One region of the Bradyrhizobium sp. 1(2017) genome, then DNA from elsewhere that is predicted to be linked to it. Evidence: riboswitches for the same ligand, from Rfam matches in the RefSeq annotation. Region 1 holds a riboswitch; the other holds the start of a gene.
What was found. Region 1 has a riboswitch for cobalamin ahead of HAP40_RS14135 (DUF1636 family protein). Riboswitches for the same ligand answer to the same signal wherever they lie in the genome.
Positions count from the first base shown of each region.

Region 2: linked by a shared signal. The riboswitch ahead of HAP40_RS07955 (TonB-dependent receptor) and the one ahead of HAP40_RS14135 (DUF1636 family protein) in region 1 are both predicted to bind cobalamin.

Region 1 is NZ_CP050022.2:3,015,779-3,023,675, forward strand. Features, by position in the region: gene HAP40_RS14125 (cobyric acid synthase) at 1-1,155, opposite strand, end outside; gene cobO (cob(I)yrinic acid a,c-diamide adenosyltransferase) at 1,180-1,815, opposite strand; cobalamin riboswitch at 1,856-2,077, shown strand; gene HAP40_RS14135 (DUF1636 family protein) at 2,172-2,546, shown strand; gene cobW (cobalamin biosynthesis protein CobW) at 2,543-3,577, shown strand; gene cobN (cobaltochelatase subunit CobN) at 3,577-6,825, shown strand; gene cobG (precorrin-3B synthase) at 6,822-7,897, shown strand, end outside.
Region 2 is NZ_CP050022.2:1,646,565-1,654,461, reverse strand. Features, by position in the region: gene HAP40_RS07975 (TetR/AcrR family transcriptional regulator) at 1-183, opposite strand, end outside; gene HAP40_RS07970 (tautomerase family protein) at 349-726, shown strand; gene HAP40_RS07965 (CobW family GTP-binding protein) at 746-1,672, opposite strand; gene HAP40_RS07960 (amidohydrolase family protein) at 1,676-3,166, opposite strand; cobalamin riboswitch at 3,983-4,177, shown strand; gene HAP40_RS07955 (TonB-dependent receptor) at 4,285-6,555, shown strand; gene HAP40_RS07950 (PepSY domain-containing protein) at 6,558-7,897, shown strand, end outside.

The DNA of each region.
Region 1 (7,897 bases):
AGGTTGCCCGGTCGCTGCATGCACGGCCGCAACGCGCGTCAGCGTCTTCTGCGGGCTCATCACCGTTGTCACATCCAGCAGCCCGAGGCCCGGCGTGTCGCCCGCAGGGCCCTCGATCCCATCGGGGTCGGCGACGCTGCGCCCGAGCATCTGATAGCCGCCGCAGAGGCCGAGCACATGGCCGCCCCTGCGGTGATGCGCGATGAGGTCGATGTCCCAGCCCTGCGCGCGCAGGAAGGCGAGGTCGCCGCGGGTGGATTTGGAGCCGGGGATGATGACGAGGCGCACGTCGCCGGGAATGGCATCGCCCGGACGCACCATGACGAGATCGACGCCGGCCTCGAGCTTGAGCGGATCGAGATCGTCGAAATTGGCGATCCGCGACAGCGCAAGGCAGGCGATCTTGCACTGGCCCGGCTTGCGCGCGTCGCTCAGGCCCAGCGCATCCTCGGCCGGCAGCTCGCCGGCGCGTGCGAACCAGGGCAAGACGCCCAGGCCGCGCCATTCGGTCTTCTGCGCGATCAGCCTGTAGCCGTCGTCGAACAGCGTGGGATCGCCGCGAAACTTGTTGATGACAAAACCCTGGATCATCGCGGCATCGTCAGGATCGATCACCGTCTTGATGCCGACGAGCTGGGCAATGACGCCGCCGCGGTCGATGTCGCCGACCAGCACGACCGGAACGTCCGCCTTGCGCGCGAAGCCCATATTGGCGATGTCGGCCTTGCGCAAATTCACCTCGGCCGGACTGCCGGCGCCCTCGACCAGCACGAGATCGGCGCGCGCCTTCAGGCGCTCGAAACTTTCCAGCACCGCGCCCATCAGTGACGGCTTCATCGCCGCATAGTCGCGCGCCCGCGCGGTGGCGATGCGCTTTCCATGCACGACAACCTGCGCGCCGACATCTGTCTCGGGTTTGAGCAGCACCGGGTTCATGTCGGTGTGCGGCTCGACGCCGGCGGCGAGCGCCTGCAGCGCCTGGGCGCGGCCGATCTCGCCGCCATCGACGGTGACAGCCGCGTTGTTCGACATGTTCTGCGGCTTGAACGGGAGCACGGGCAGGCCGCGCCGCGTGAAAGCGCGCGCGAGACCGGCGACGATGAGCGACTTGCCCACGTCCGAGCCGGCCCCCTGGATCATCAATGCGCGCGCCATGGTGTTTTCAGAAACTTGGTGCCGTCAGAACTCGACGCCCGCCTGCCCCTTGATGCCGGAGCGGAAGGGATGCTTCACCAGCGTCATCTCGGTGACGAGATCGGCGATCTCGATCAGCTCGTCCTTGGCGTTGCGCCCGGTGAGGACGACATGCGTCATCTCAGGCTTCTGCGTCGTCAGGAATTCGACCACTTCGGCGATGTCGAGATAGTCGTAGCGCAGTGCGATGTTGATCTCGTCGAGCACGACCATGCGCAGGCTCGAATCGCGGATCAGCTCCTTGGCCTTCTCCCAGCCGGCGCGGGCGGCGGCGATGTCGCGCGCGCGGTCCTGCGTCTCCCAGGTGAAGCCTTCGCCCATGGCGTGGAACTGGCAGAGGTCGCCGAAATGGCCGGTGAGCAGGCGCCGCTCGCCGGTATCCCAGGCGCCCTTGATGAACTGCACGACCGCGCAGGGAAAGCCATGGGCGACACAGCGAACGATCATGCCGAAGGCCGAGGAGGACTTGCCCTTGCCGGCGCCCGTGTGGACGATGATGAGGCCTTTTTCGCCGCTCTTGGTCGCCATGATCTTGTCGCGCGCGGCCTTCTTCTTCGCCATTTTTTGGGTGTGGCGGGCGTCGCTTTCCTCGCCCGTTTGGGTCTCCGGTTCAGGTGTCATCGGTCCCGGTCCTTCGGCTTGACAAGTGGCGGCCGGCGGCAAATGGTGGGCCGGCGTTGGTTCCTGTCCTATGACAGGCGAAGAGGGAATGCGATAGGGTCCGAATCGGCAAGATTTGGGTCCAAAATGCAGCCGCCCCCGCGACCGTGACCGGAGAGATGCCCGAAGCCACTGACTCCCAAAAGGGAATCGGGAAGGTGGGGATCGAAGGGCAAAACCCTGCTCCGCAAGCCGGGAGACCTGCCAGCGCGGACGATTTTGGACCGGCGGACGGGGTGTTCCGCGACGGGGAAACGGGCCTCCAAAAAACGGTCCGTGCGCCTCTTCGCTTCCCGCTGTTTATTCTGGAAGGGGCGATGACGGTCACACTTCACGTCTGCATTACCTGCCGCGCCGGCCAGACGCTTGGCGAGGGCGAGACGACGCCCGGCAAGCGCTTGCATGGTGCGATCCTCGACGCCGGCGTGCCCGACGGCGTCCAAGTGGTTCCCGTCGAATGTCTGTCGGCCTGCAGCCAGGGCTGTTCGGTCGCGCTCAGCGCGCCCGGCCGCTGGTCCTATGTCTACGGCCGCCTGTCGGATGCGAATGCGCATGATGTCGTCGCGGGCGCGGCGGCCTACGCGGCCGCACCCGATGGCCTCGTGCCCTGGCGCAGCCGCCCGGAAATCTTCCGCAAGCAATCGCTTGCCCGCATTCCCCCCATTGCCGTCGTGCCGGAGGCCGCCGAATGAACTCGCTCGCAAAAGTCCCCGTCACGGTGGTCACCGGTTTCCTCGGCTCCGGCAAGACGACGCTGATCCAGCATCTGCTCGCCAATCCGGGCGGCAAGAAGCTCGCCGTGCTCGTCAACGAGTTCGGCAGCGAGGGGGTCGATGGCGAGATCCTGAAGTCCTGCGCCGACGCCAATTGTCCGGAGGAGAACATCGTCGAGCTCGCCAATGGCTGCATCTGCTGCACGGTCGCCGACGATTTCATTCCGACCATGGAGCAGCTCCTGGCGCGCCCGGTGCGGCCCGATCATATCCTGATCGAGACCTCGGGCCTGGCGTTGCCAAAACCGCTCCTGAAGGCGTTCGACTGGCCAGAGATCCGTTCGCGCATCACCGTCGACGGCGTGATCGCGCTGGCCGATGCCGAAGCCGTCGCGGCCGGCCGCTTCGCGCCCGATCCCGCCGCGGTGGAAGCGCAGCGCGCGGCGGACGAGAACCTCGATCACGAGACGCCTCTGTCCGAAGTGTTCGAGGACCAGATCGCCTGCGCCGACATCGTGCTGCTGACCAAGGCCGATCTTGCGGGCACGGCGGGAATCGAAGCGGCCAAGGCCGCGATCACCGCCGAGATGCCGCGCCGAGTGCCGATGCTGCCCGTCACTGACGGTGCGGTCGATGCGCGCGTCATCCTCGGTCTCGGTGCTGCCGCGGAGAACGATCTCGCGGCGCGTCCCTCCCATCATGACGGCGAGGAGGAGCACGAGCACGACGATTTCGCCTCGGTCGTGATCGACCTGCCCGAAGTGGCCGACATCGACGCGCTGGTCGCATCGGTCCAGAAGCTGGCGCGCGAGCAGAACGTGCTGCGGGCCAAGGGCTATATTGCCGTCGCAGGCAAGCCGATGCGCCTGTTGCTGCAGGCGGTCGGCGAGCGTGTGCGCCATCAGTTCGACAAGCCCTGGGGCGCAGGTGTCAGGCAGTCGAAGCTCGTCGTGATCGGCGAGCACGGCGATATCGACGAGGGCGCGATCAAAGCGGGACTCGGTGTCTGATGCACGTCGTCTTCCGCGAGAGCCGCGGTCTCGAGGAGACCGCGACGCCAAGAGACATCGGCCAGGACCCGGCCGATCTCGTGGTGCTCTCGTATTCGGATTCCGACCTTGCCGCGTTCGCGGCCGGCTGGCGGCGCGGCCGGCGCGGCCTGCCGTCGCTGCGGCTCGCCAACCTCGCAGAGCTCCGTCATCCGCTCTCGGTCGACACCTATATCGAGCGCACGCTGTCGCAGGCGCGCGGCATTCTGGTGCGGCTGATCGGCGGTGAGTCCTACTGGGCGTACGGGCTCGCGGCCCTGCAGCAACTTGCGAAGGATCGCAACATCGTGCTGGCCGTGTTGCCGGCGGACGGCCGCGATGACACGCGGCTCGATGCGTATTCGACCTTGCCGGTCTCGACACTGCGCCGGCTCAAGGTGCTCTGCGACACCGGCGGTCCGGTCGCCGCGCAGGCGGCGATTGCGCAGCTCGCGCTGGCCTCGGGTCTCTATGCGGGGCCGGTCGTCGGTGAAATGATCGTGCCCGAGATGGGATTTTATGATCCGGCGCGCAGTGTCATTGCTGCGCCGGTGGGCGGCGAGGGGAAACCGCGCGCGCTGGTGACGTTCTATCGTTCCTATCTCACCGCTGCCGACACCGGCCCGATCGATGCCCTGATCGCCGCGCTGCTCGAGAAGGGATTTGACGCCTATGGCGTGTTCGTCACCTCGCTGAAGGCTCCGGGCGTTGCCGATTGGCTGCGCGCGCATCTTGCGCAAAATCCTGCGGCGGCGATCGTCAACGCGACCGCGTTCTCGGGCCTGGGCGATGACGGCACGACGCCGTTCGATGCCGCGTCCTGTCCGGTGTTCCAGGTCGCGCTCTCGACGGCGCGGCGCGAGGATTGGGCGGAGTCGCTGCGCGGCCTGTCGCCCGGTGATCTCGCGATGCATGTGGTGCTGCCCGAGGTCGATGGCCGCCTGTTCGCGGGCGTTGTGAGCTTCAAATCCGCTGCGGAGCGCGATCCCGAGCTGCAGTTCTCGCATCTGGCGCACAGGCCCGATGAGGAGCGCGTGAGCGCCGTTGCCGCGCGCGTGGCGGCCTGGCGCCGTCTTGCGGAGACGCCGGCCAGCGAAAAGCGACTGGCGCTCGTGCTCCCGAATTATCCGGGCCGGCCGCACCAGATCGCGCATGCGGTGGGGCTCGATGCGCTGGCGTCGGTAGAAGCCTTGGCGTCCGATCTCGCGGAGGCCGGCTTCGATGTTGCGCCGGTCGATGCGCTCGGCGAAGCGCTGCTGAAGCAGTGTTTGACCTGGAGCGTGGCCGATTATCGCGCAGCGCTTTCGCGCCTGCCGCAATCCCTGCAGGACGATCTCGCGCAGGCCTGGGGCGCGCCGGAGAATGATCCGAGCTGCCGCGACGGCGCGTTCCACTTCGCCGCTGTCGCGTGCGGCAAGTCGATCGTCGCGGTCCAGCCCGAGCGCGGCGATACGTCCGCGCGCGATACCGACTATCACGATCTCGCGCGCACGCCGCGCCACTCCTATGTCGCGTTCTATCTGTGGCTCCGAGAGCAAGGCAGCGATGCCGTCGTGCACATGGGGGCGCATGGCACGCTGGAATGGCTGCCCGGCAAATCCGTGGCGCTGTCGTCGGGCTGCTGGCCGGAGGCCCTGATCGGCGATCTCCCCGTCATCTATCCCTTCATCGTTAACGATCCCGGCGAGGCCGCGCAGGCCAAACGGCGTATCTCGGCCGTCACTATCGGCCACCTGCCGCCGCCGCTTGCGGCGTCCGTCGTGCCGGAGGGGTTGCGCCGGCTCGAACGCCTGCTCGACGAATATTCGACCGCCGACGGACTTGATCCCGCGCGCCGCCAGCGCTTGATCGCAGCGATCCGCGACGAGGCGCGTGCGGCAGGCCTCGAAAATGATCTTGGCCTCGATGCATCGGCAGCGCCCGCCGAAGCGATCCCGCGAATCGACCGTTTCGTCTGCGATCTCAAGGAGAGCCAGTTCGGCGATGGCCTGCACGTGTTCGGCCGCGGCGCCTGCGGCGAAGCGGAGCGCGATGCGCTGCACGCCGCGCTCGCAGGCCGGCGCATTGCGCCGGGGCCGTCGGGCTCGCCCTATCGCGGGCGGCAGGACGTGCTGCCGACCGGCCGCAATCTCTTTGCCGTCGATCCGCGCGCGGTGCCGACGCCATCGGCGCATGCGCAGGGCATCAGGCTCGCCGAAGAGCTGCTCCGCCGGCACTTGCAGGATCATGGCGATTGGCCCAAGGGCCTCGTCGTCGACCTCTGGGGCTCGGCAACGATGCGCACCGCGGGCGAGGAGTTCGCGATGGCGCTGCATCTGGCCGGCCTTGCGCCGCGCTGGGATCACGCCGCCGGGCGCGTCACCGGCTACGACATCATCGCGCCGGCCGAGCTCGGCCGCCCCCGCATCGACGTCACGCTGCGCGTTTCCGGCCTGTTCCGCGACGTATTTTCCGGCCTGGCGCAATTGTTTGAAGCCGCCGCCGAGGCGCTCGCGAGCCGCGAGGACGAGGGCGACGAAAACCCCTATCGTCACCGTGCTTCCCGCGTGTTCGCGCCGCGGCCCGGACAATACGGCGTCGGCCTGTCGGCAATCCCCGATGCCTTCACACCCGAGACGCGTGATGCCGCCGGCGAAGCCTGGCTGTCGGCATCGTCCTGGGCATTCCAGGCGGATGGCGCGTTGCAGCCGGATCGCGCCGGCATCGAACAGCGGCTCGCATCCGCTGACGCGTTCGTCCATGTACAGGACCTGCCGGAAACGGATCTCTTGCTCGCCGCCGACTATGCCGCGCATGAAGCCGGTATTGCGGCCGCAGCGGCGCATCTCGGTGCGGCAGGGCCGGCGCTCTATCACCTCGACACGACACGCCCCGACCAGCCGCACGCGCGCACATTGACCGAGGAAATCTCGCGCGTGGTCCGGGCCCGTGCAGCCAACCCGGCCTGGATCGCCGGCATGCTGCGCCACGGTTTTCGCGGGGCGGCCGAGATCACCGCAACGCTCGAGCACATGGCCGCCTTCGCGCATCTGGCCGACGCCGTGCCGCCGCATCTGTTCGATCTCTACTACGATGCGACGCTCGGCAATGACGATGTCCGCGCCTTCATGGCGCGCGAAAACCCGGCGGCGCTTGCTGCGATGGAGACATGCTTCACCCGCCTGCATGAGGCCTCGCTCTGGCGAACGCGCCGCAATTCGATCGCGGCTGCGCTGCGGGAGGCATCATGAGCGCGTCGGTGGTCAAGGGCTGGTGTCCCGGCGCGCTGCGGCCGATGCAATCGGGCGACGGGCTCGTGGTCCGCGTGCGCCCGTTCGGTGGGCGGCTCGAGGCAGCGCAGATCGCCGGCCTTGCGGAACTCGCCGATCGGCACGGCAATGGCCTGATCGACGTCACGAGCCGCGCCAATCTCCAGATCAGGGGTGTCAGCGATCAGAGCCACCGGCCGCTGCTCGACGGCCTCGCGCGGCTGACATTACTCGATCCTGACCCGGAGACGGAAACGCGCCGCAACATCCTGGTGACGCCGTTCTGGAGCCCCGGCGACGAGACGCAGGCGCTCGCGGCCGAGCTCGAGGAGGCGCTTGCCAATAGCGCGCTCGCACTTCCGACAAAATTCGGCTTTGCCATTGATGACGGCAGGTCGCGCGTGCTGGCCGGCGATTCCGCCGACGTGCGCATCGAGCGCGATCGCAGTGGCCGGCTCCTGGTGCGCGCCGACGGTGCGAGGCTCGGCCGTTCCGTCGGGCGTGGCGGCGCCGTGCCGACTGCGCTCGCGCTCGCAAACTGGTTCATCACGTCCGGCGGCATCACGGGTGGGCGAGGGCGCATGGCGGCGCACATCGCTTCCGGTGCGGCATTGCCCGGAACCTTGCGCGGAGAGACCGAGCCGGCCCCTGTGATGGCCGCGCTGCGGCCTGGACATTATCCGCAAGGCGCGATGGTCGGGGTCGCGTTCGGTCAGATGCTGCACTCGACCCTGCATCAATTCGCCGGTTGCGGACACGCCCTGCGCATGACGCCGTGGCGGATGGTTCTCAGCGAAGGCAAGCGTGCGATGCCGAACGGGGCGGGTCTCATCACTGAGCCTCATGATCCCGCGCTGCGCGTCATTGCCTGTAGCGGCGCGCCGCGCTGCCGCGAAGCCCATGCCGACACGCGCGCGCTTGCCGCCGCGCTCGCCCCGCGCATCGCGCCCGACACGCGACTTCACGTCTCCGGCTGCGCCAAGGGCTGCGCGCATTCCGGCACCGCCGCGGTGACGCTGGTTGCGACCGGCGCCGGCTTCGATCTCGTCCGCGG
Region 2 (7,897 bases), 1.4 Mb from region 1:
ATAGCGCTCATAGGCCTTCAGGAACAGCGCCTCCTTGCTGCCGAACGCATTGTAGAGGCTGCCGCGCTGGACGCCGGCATCGCGCGCGATGTCTGACAGCGAGGTGCCGCGCACGCCCTTGCGCCAGAACTGCTCGAACGCGATGCGCAGGACGTCGTCATGGTCGAACTCGCGCGGCCTCAAGATCTTCTCCTGTGCGGACAATATTTGACACGATGTCAAAAACGTGGTTTCTGGACATCGCGTCAAAAACAAATTTGAGATCGATAGCCCGTTTCGTCAATGGCCCGAACCGCCGGCGCATGCACACGCCCCGGCGGGCCGGCCCGCGCGCAAAGGGACCAGCTCATGCCTCTCCTCCACATCTCGATGCGCGCCGGCAAGCCGGAGTCGTACCGGCAGGCGATCCTCGACAGCCTTTACCGGGCCATGCGCGAGACGCTGAACGTGCCCGAAGGCGACGAATTCATGACCATCAGCGAGCTTGCGCCCGCGAACTTCCGCTGCGGCAACGCCTACGGCGTCGCGCGCAGCGACGACGCCGTGCTGATCCAGATCACGGTGTTCGCCTCGCGCACCGCCGAGCAGAAAAAGTCCCTGTATCGCCGGATCGCGGACCTGCTCGGCGAGAGCCCGGGCATCCGCCCCGAGGACGTCTTCGTCAACGTGCTCGATGCCCCCAAGGAGAACTGGTCGGTCGGAAACGGAGAAGCGCAGTTCGCGTGAGCTGGTCCGATCTGCCGCGTCAGCCGGCAACGCACGCCTCCATGATTGCATCGAGCTCCGCCCGCGAGAGCACCCCGAGCTCGGCAATGAAGACGATCCGCGATCGCGGCACGCCAGGCGCCGGCGCTTGCCCCGGTGCCAGCGTGGCGCGGCCGGCGGCGAACTGAAACACCATCATGCGGCCGGGCTGCTCGACCGTCTCGAACAGGCCCTTGGCGCGCGCGAGTTTTGGCGCAAGGCGGCCGATGGCCTGTTGCAAGCGCGGCAGCGAGAGCGGCTGCTCCGACGTCCAGCTCAGCGCCTCGAAGCGCTCTTCCGCCGGCCGTCGCGGCGCGATCTCGCGCGGCGCGGGCGCCCGATCGATAGTCGCGGGAAACAGCAGCGCGGCGGGAATCTCGCCGTGCTTCGCATCGACAACCACGGCAGGCACGCGCTGCGCGCGGATTGCCTCGCGCATCCGGACACCTGCGCCCGCGTCCGCCAGATCCAGCTTGCTCAACGCCACGATGTCGGCGACGCGGAGTTGCGAACGCTGGAGTGCATCCTCGAGCGCGGCCGGTGGTGCAGTCGCGTCCATCACGCAGACCACCGTCTCCAGCGGCGCTTCGCGCAGGATCACGGGATCCATCAGGTTGCGCACGATGTCGGCGGGATCGGCGACGCCGCTGGTTTCGATGACGATGTGCTCCGGCTTCGGATCGCGCCGCAGCAGGGTCGAGAGCGTGCGCAAGAGATCGCCTTCGAGCGAGCAGCAGATGCAGCCATTGGCGAGACTGACCACACCGTCGCTGGCCCCGGCGATCAGTTCCGCATCGATGTTGATCGCGCCGAAATCGTTGACGATGGCGGCGATGCGCCGCCCCTCGGCGTTGGCCAAGAGATGGTTGACCACCGTGGTCTTGCCCGCCCCCAGAAAGCCCGTCACCAGGAGAATGGGGACCGGCATGGATCAGCCCCCGACGACGGGGCGGCGCACCGGCCTTCCCGGCCGCGCGGCTGCGTCAAGCACGCCGTCACGGATCAACGGCTGACCACTGACGATCAGATGCCGCACGCCTTCGGAGGGCCGATTCATCGCCGTGAAGGTCGCACGGTCCGAGAGCTTCTCGTAGTCGAACACGACGATGTCGGCATCCGCATCCTTGGCAAGCCGCCCCTTGGCGCGCATCGCGGGCGTGCTTTGCGACAGGATTTCTGCGGGGATCAGCGCGCATTTACGCACGCCTTCGAGCAGCGACACGGTCTTGCGCTCGCGCACCCATTCGCGGATGAACTTCGTGAAGCAGCCGGCCGAGCGTGGATGCGAGGTGGCATCGTCAGGCAGCGGCCAGGCGTCGCCGGTGTAGGTCTTGCCGTCCGACGTCGTCCACGGCATGGCGTCGGACGCGATCGCGCCACCGGGATAGAGCACCGACATGTCGAGCAGGTCGCGGTGATGCGCGTTGTTCTCGGTGTCGAGGATGTGCCAGAGCACCAGCGAGGACGGCTCATCGGCCTGCGCCTTCAACAGCTCCTCGCGGTCGCGGAAGCGATGGCCGTCGGTCACCCGCTGCACGGAATCATAGCCGGTGCCGTTGCGCTCCACGAACTCGGGATCGCTGAAGAACGCCGCCGCCAGCACGGTCGAGCCGGTGCCGTAAGGATAGGCCTCGACCGTGATGGGCAGGCCCTGCGCCTGCGCCTTCGCGATCAGCACGCGGCAACGCTCCACGTCGGTCTTGCTCGACGAATTGAAATGGCAGATGTGCATGTGTGCGCCGGTGGCGCCGGCATAACCGATCAGGCGGATATAGGCTTCCGCCGCGCTTTCGGGATCGATGCGCGACATGAAGGCGACGTGGGTGAAGGTCGGCACGTCCTGCTTCGCGGCGAGCTGGCAGACCGCGGTCAGCTCCTGCACGCCGGCGCCGGGCGCGTAGGCGTTCAAGATGCCGATCCCGATGCCGCCTTCGTTGAGGCCGCGTGACAGGCGCTCGAGAATGCCGGCGACCTCCGCATCGGTCGCGACGTTCTCGATCCAGCGGCGGTCGCGCATGGCATTGCCGAATGCCTCCAGCGAGCTCTCCGCATTGGAGCCCGTCATTGCGCCGATGCGCGCAAACGCCCAATTGGCGGCAGCGCCGTAGTTCAGCACGCGGCCCTTCCGCGCCTGGCGCTCATACCAGGACGCGACCGGCAGCACCCCGGCCTCGAGATCGAGCGTGGTCGTGACGCCGTCGAACGCCTGCATGCGGTCGGCCGGGACCGACTGGCCATGCGCGTGCAGATCGATGAAGCCGGGCGCGACCACGAGGCCGGTGGCGTCGATCACCCGCTCCGCGCCGCCGAGCGAGGAGCCGACCGCCGCGATCTTGCCGTCCACCACCGCCACGTCGCCGATGGCATCCATCCCGCTGGCGGGATCCACCACCCGGCCGCCAGAGATCACCAAACCGCTCATTCAACTATCCTCCGCGCTGAATTCGTATCAAGGCAGATTCTGAAGGGAACGACCACCTCCGCCGAGGCCGATGCATCATGCTCGTACGGAAGATCATTTGGCAGGCAGATCACAAACGCGAACGCGTTCTCGCGGCATGTTCTGCCCGAGCTGTGCTCTTCACACCCTCTCGAAAAAAAGGGCGCAGGGAAGACCGGGCACCGGCTGGCACCCATAAGACCCCTGCGCTGAACGAATGCACGCGCAGTGCACAGGGGAGACACAGGGCAGCCAAGACCAGGCCTTCCCTGCGCGATGGTTTGACGGCCTATGCCGCGCTCTCCCGGGAGCCGAGTTCCTTCTGGCCTCCCTCACCCCAACGAAATGCACGGCAGCGCGCCGGTTGACGCGATGACGCCTTCGCCAGGGCTTGACCGTAGCAACGACGGCCAGGACCACACGGTTTCGCCGTACGCGGACGACCCTGCTTTGCCAAGAGGCTTCGCAGGGCACGGGCGCCGTCCGTCTTCGCGGGACGTGCCATGCTCACGAGGTTCATCTCGCCCTGCACGCAACTGACCCGCCTTAGCGCCGCCCGCGTCCACCGCAATCCCAGCCCGCGTTCGTGACGACGTACGACCGCCCCTTTGGTGGTCTGGGATGGGCAACACATACGATAAATCCGAATTTCGGTAAAGTGGAATATTTTCAACGAAAAGGCTTGACACAGGATTGGGGTGTTTCGCCGACGTGCGGTGGAGGATCCCCGCATCGCCGATGACGGTGCGAGGCGCTGAACTGTCTCGGGAGAGCCAGTTGACAGCGCTTTGCAAATAAAACTAGGGTGACTGCGACGGTTCTCCTTCGGGAGATCAATAGGGAATACGGTGCGGGGATCCCCCAACGCCGTGGCTGCCCCCGCAACTGTAAGCGGTGAGCCTTCGCCAAATGCCACTGGGCCTGCGGGCCTGGGAAGGCGGCGACAGGCAACGACCCGCGAGCCAGGAGACCTGCCGTCAGTCGTGGTCACACGCGAGCACATTGGGCGGGGTGTCCTGGTGGGTGTTGAGTTGTCTTCCTCCTGAGGAAGCGGCCAGACTGCGTTCGCGGTGACGTGCCACGTTATCGCGAGCCTATTGATGATCTCCCGTATAATCTTCGCGCCACGGCGCCGCCGCGCGTTGCTCCGTTCAGTTGCATTCTCCTGCCTCGTGTTATCGACCGACGGCTGGGCACAGTCCCAAACGCCGGTCCAGACGCTCGCCCCCGTGGTGGTGCAGCCACCGGCGAGGCCGCCGAATGCCCGCAGCACCCAACGCAGCTCTGCTGCCGCCCGCGCCGCGCGGTCGCGCCAGCAGCGCAACGTGACTACCAATACACAAGTTGCCGCGCCGACTGGTCCTGTCTTCGCCGCACCGACGCTCAACCTCACCGGCGCGAGCACGGCCGGCAGCCGGCTCGGCCTGACGCGGCTGCAGACTCCGGCCAGTGTCGAGGTGATCTCCGCCGAGACCATCTCCGAACGTGGCCAGCAGAACATTCTCGACGCGGTCACGCAAAATGCCACCGGCTTCACCGCGAGCCCGGCGCCGGGCAATGGCGGCGTCTCTTTCAATACCCGCGGCTTCACCGGTCTCGGCTCCGTGATGACGCTGTATGACGGCACCCAGCTCTATATCGGCGCCGGTACGGTGACCTTTCCGTTCGACACGTGGTCGACCGAGCGCATTGAGGTGCTACACGGTCCTGCGTCGGTGATGTATGGCGCGGGCGCGGTGGGCGGCGCCATCAACATCGTTTCGAAACTGCCATTGTGGGTCCCTCGCAACCAGGCCGAGGTCTCGCTGGACACGAACATGACGCGACGCATTGCTGTAGACAGCGGCGGTCCGGTCAGCAAGGACGTCGCATACCGCATCACCGCCTCCGGCAACATGTCCGACGGCTGGGTCGATCGTGACGACACCTCGAATGTCGCGCTTCATGCCGTGGTTCAGGTCAGGCAGAACGAAGACGTCACGTGGACGCTGTCCACGGACTATGGTGACCGCAACCCGTCCCGCTACTTCGGCACGCCGCTGATCAACGGCAGGCTCGATGAATCTCTACGCTTCAAGAACTACAACGTCAGCGACAGCCACATCCGCTATCAGGATAGCTGGAACCAGGTGAAGACCGATTGGCAGGTCGCCGATGGAATTTCGATTCAGAACACGCTTTACTATTTGAACTCCAAGCGGCACTGGAAGGACGTCGAAAGCTACGCCTATATTCCTGCCACCGGCCTGGTCAACCGAACCAGCTACATCGAGATTTTTCACGATCAGCAGCAGGTCGGCAATCGCATGGACGCGAAATTCCGCGGGCATGTCCTTGGCATGGCCAATGAGTTCCTTGCAGGCTTCGACGTCAACAGCATCAACTTTGCCCACACCAACAATTCGCCCTATGGGGGCTCGTCGTCCGTCAATCCGTTCAATTTCATCCCAGGCGCATTCAACAGCCCGAACGCCACGGTTCCCGGCTACGGCAGCGTGACCAATCAATACGCGCTGTTTGCCGAGAACAGGCTGTCGGTCACCGAGCAACTGTCCTTGATTGCCGGCATACGTCAGGACGAACCGACGATCACGCGCACCGACTATGTTTCGCCCGCCAACAGCTTCGAGAAGTCGTTCTCCTCGACAACCTGGCGCGCAGGTGCGGTCTACACACCGGTCAGGGATCTCGCTTTCTATGGCCAGTATGCCACCGCGGTCGATCCGGTCGGAGGGCTGATCTCCCTGTCCTCCGCAAACAAGAACTTCGACCTCGCCACCGGCAGACAGATCGAGATCGGCGTCAAGCAATCATTCTGGGGCGGCCGCGGCGAATGGACCTTGGCCGGCTACGAGATCGTGAAGAACAACCTGCTGGCGCGCGATCCCAACATTCCGTCGTTGACCGTCCAGGTCGGCCAGCAATCGTCACGCGGTGTCGAAGCATCAGTGGGTTTCCTGCTCGATTACGGCTGGCGTATCGACGCCAATACAGCCTTGCTGCGCGCGAAGTATGACGACTTCGTGCAGGCGGTCGGCGGCGGCAGCGTGAACTATGCCGGCAACGTACCCGTCAATGTGCCGCAGCACGTCTCCAATATCTGGGCGACCTGGGCCTTCGCCCCGAACTGGTCGGCCAACGCGGGCGTCCAGATCGTCGGCAAAACCTACGCGGACAATGCGAACACGGTGACACGCCCGGCCTACAACATCGTCAATGCCGGTGTGCAATGGAGGCCCGATCCCAACACCACCGTGTCGTTCCGCGTCTACAACCTTTTCGATGAGGTCTACACGACGTCGGGCGGCACCACTCAGTGGCTGCTCGGCATGCCACGCACGGCGCAGCTCGCCGTCAACGTGAAGTTCTGAGCGTGGCACGCGCGCTGAAACGCGCACTCCGGCGATGGCTGTACATCGGCCACCGCTGGGTCGGCATCGTCACCTGCCTGTTCTTCGCCATGTGGTTCATTTCCGGCGTGGTGATGATGTATGTCGCTTTTCCCGGCCTCTCCGACAAGGAAAGGCTGGCAGCACTTCCTGCTATTCAATGGGAGAAGGTGAGGCTCTCGCCGGACGACGCGATGAAGGCGGCAGGCGCCACGCGCTATCCGCGCGATCTCCGGCTTTCCATGCTGGCCGACGAGCCGGTGTATCGGATGACCGGCTGGGACGGCAAGCGGCAAGCCATCTCCGCAGCCGATGGCCGCGTCATCACGGGTGTTTCCGAACAGCAGGCGCTCGCAGTCGCGCAACATCATCCCGCGAGCAGAACACCGCAACTCGAAGACATTATCGATCGCGACCAATGGAGCGTTACGGCCCGGTACGATCCGCTGCGACCGCTTTATCTCATTGGGCTGGGCGACAACGACGGTACCAAGCTCTATGTCTCCTCACGCTCCGGCGAGATCGCGCTCGACACCAACCGCACCGAGCGCGTCTGGAACTGGCTCGGCTCGATCCCGCACTGGATCTATCCGACCGTTTTGCGCAAGGACGGGCCGTTGTGGCGGCTCGTCGTACTTTGGATCTCCGGTATCTGCCTGATCATCGGCGTCACAGGCATCTGGATCGGCATCCTTCGCGTGCGGCTAAAGCGTCGCTATGCGAGCGGCAGGATCACGCCCTATCGCGGCTGGATGGCTTGGCACCACGTCACCGGCCTGATCGCCGGCATCTTCGTGCTGACCTGGACGTTCTCCGGTTGGCTTTCGCTCAATCCCGGCGAGTATTTCGCAAGCCGCAACGCGACGCGCGAGGTGATGCAGCGCTATGCCGGCCATGATGCGCCGACGATTGCGACGACGCTGCCGACGCCGCAATCGGGCGTCGTCGAAGCGCGCTTCGTCTGGCTTGATGGCAGCCCGATGATGATCGCCGCATCGCGTGACGGCACGCAGACGCCGCTGGAGGTGACGTCGGGCCAAATCACGACGCTCCCGCAGGATCGGCTTTGGACCGCCGCAACAAAATTGCTGCCGCAAGCTCGCCTCGCGGAGCGGCTCGTCCTCGGGGAATACGATTCCTATTGGTATGCACATCATCACGACCGCGAATTGCCGGTACTGCGTGCAGTGTTCGATGATGACGCGAAAACATGGTTTCACATCAGCCCAGTCACGGGTGACATCATTGGCCGCGTGGACAGCAGCCGGCGCACGTATCGCTGGCTGTTCAACGCCCTGCACAGTTTCGATTTCCGGTTGCTGCT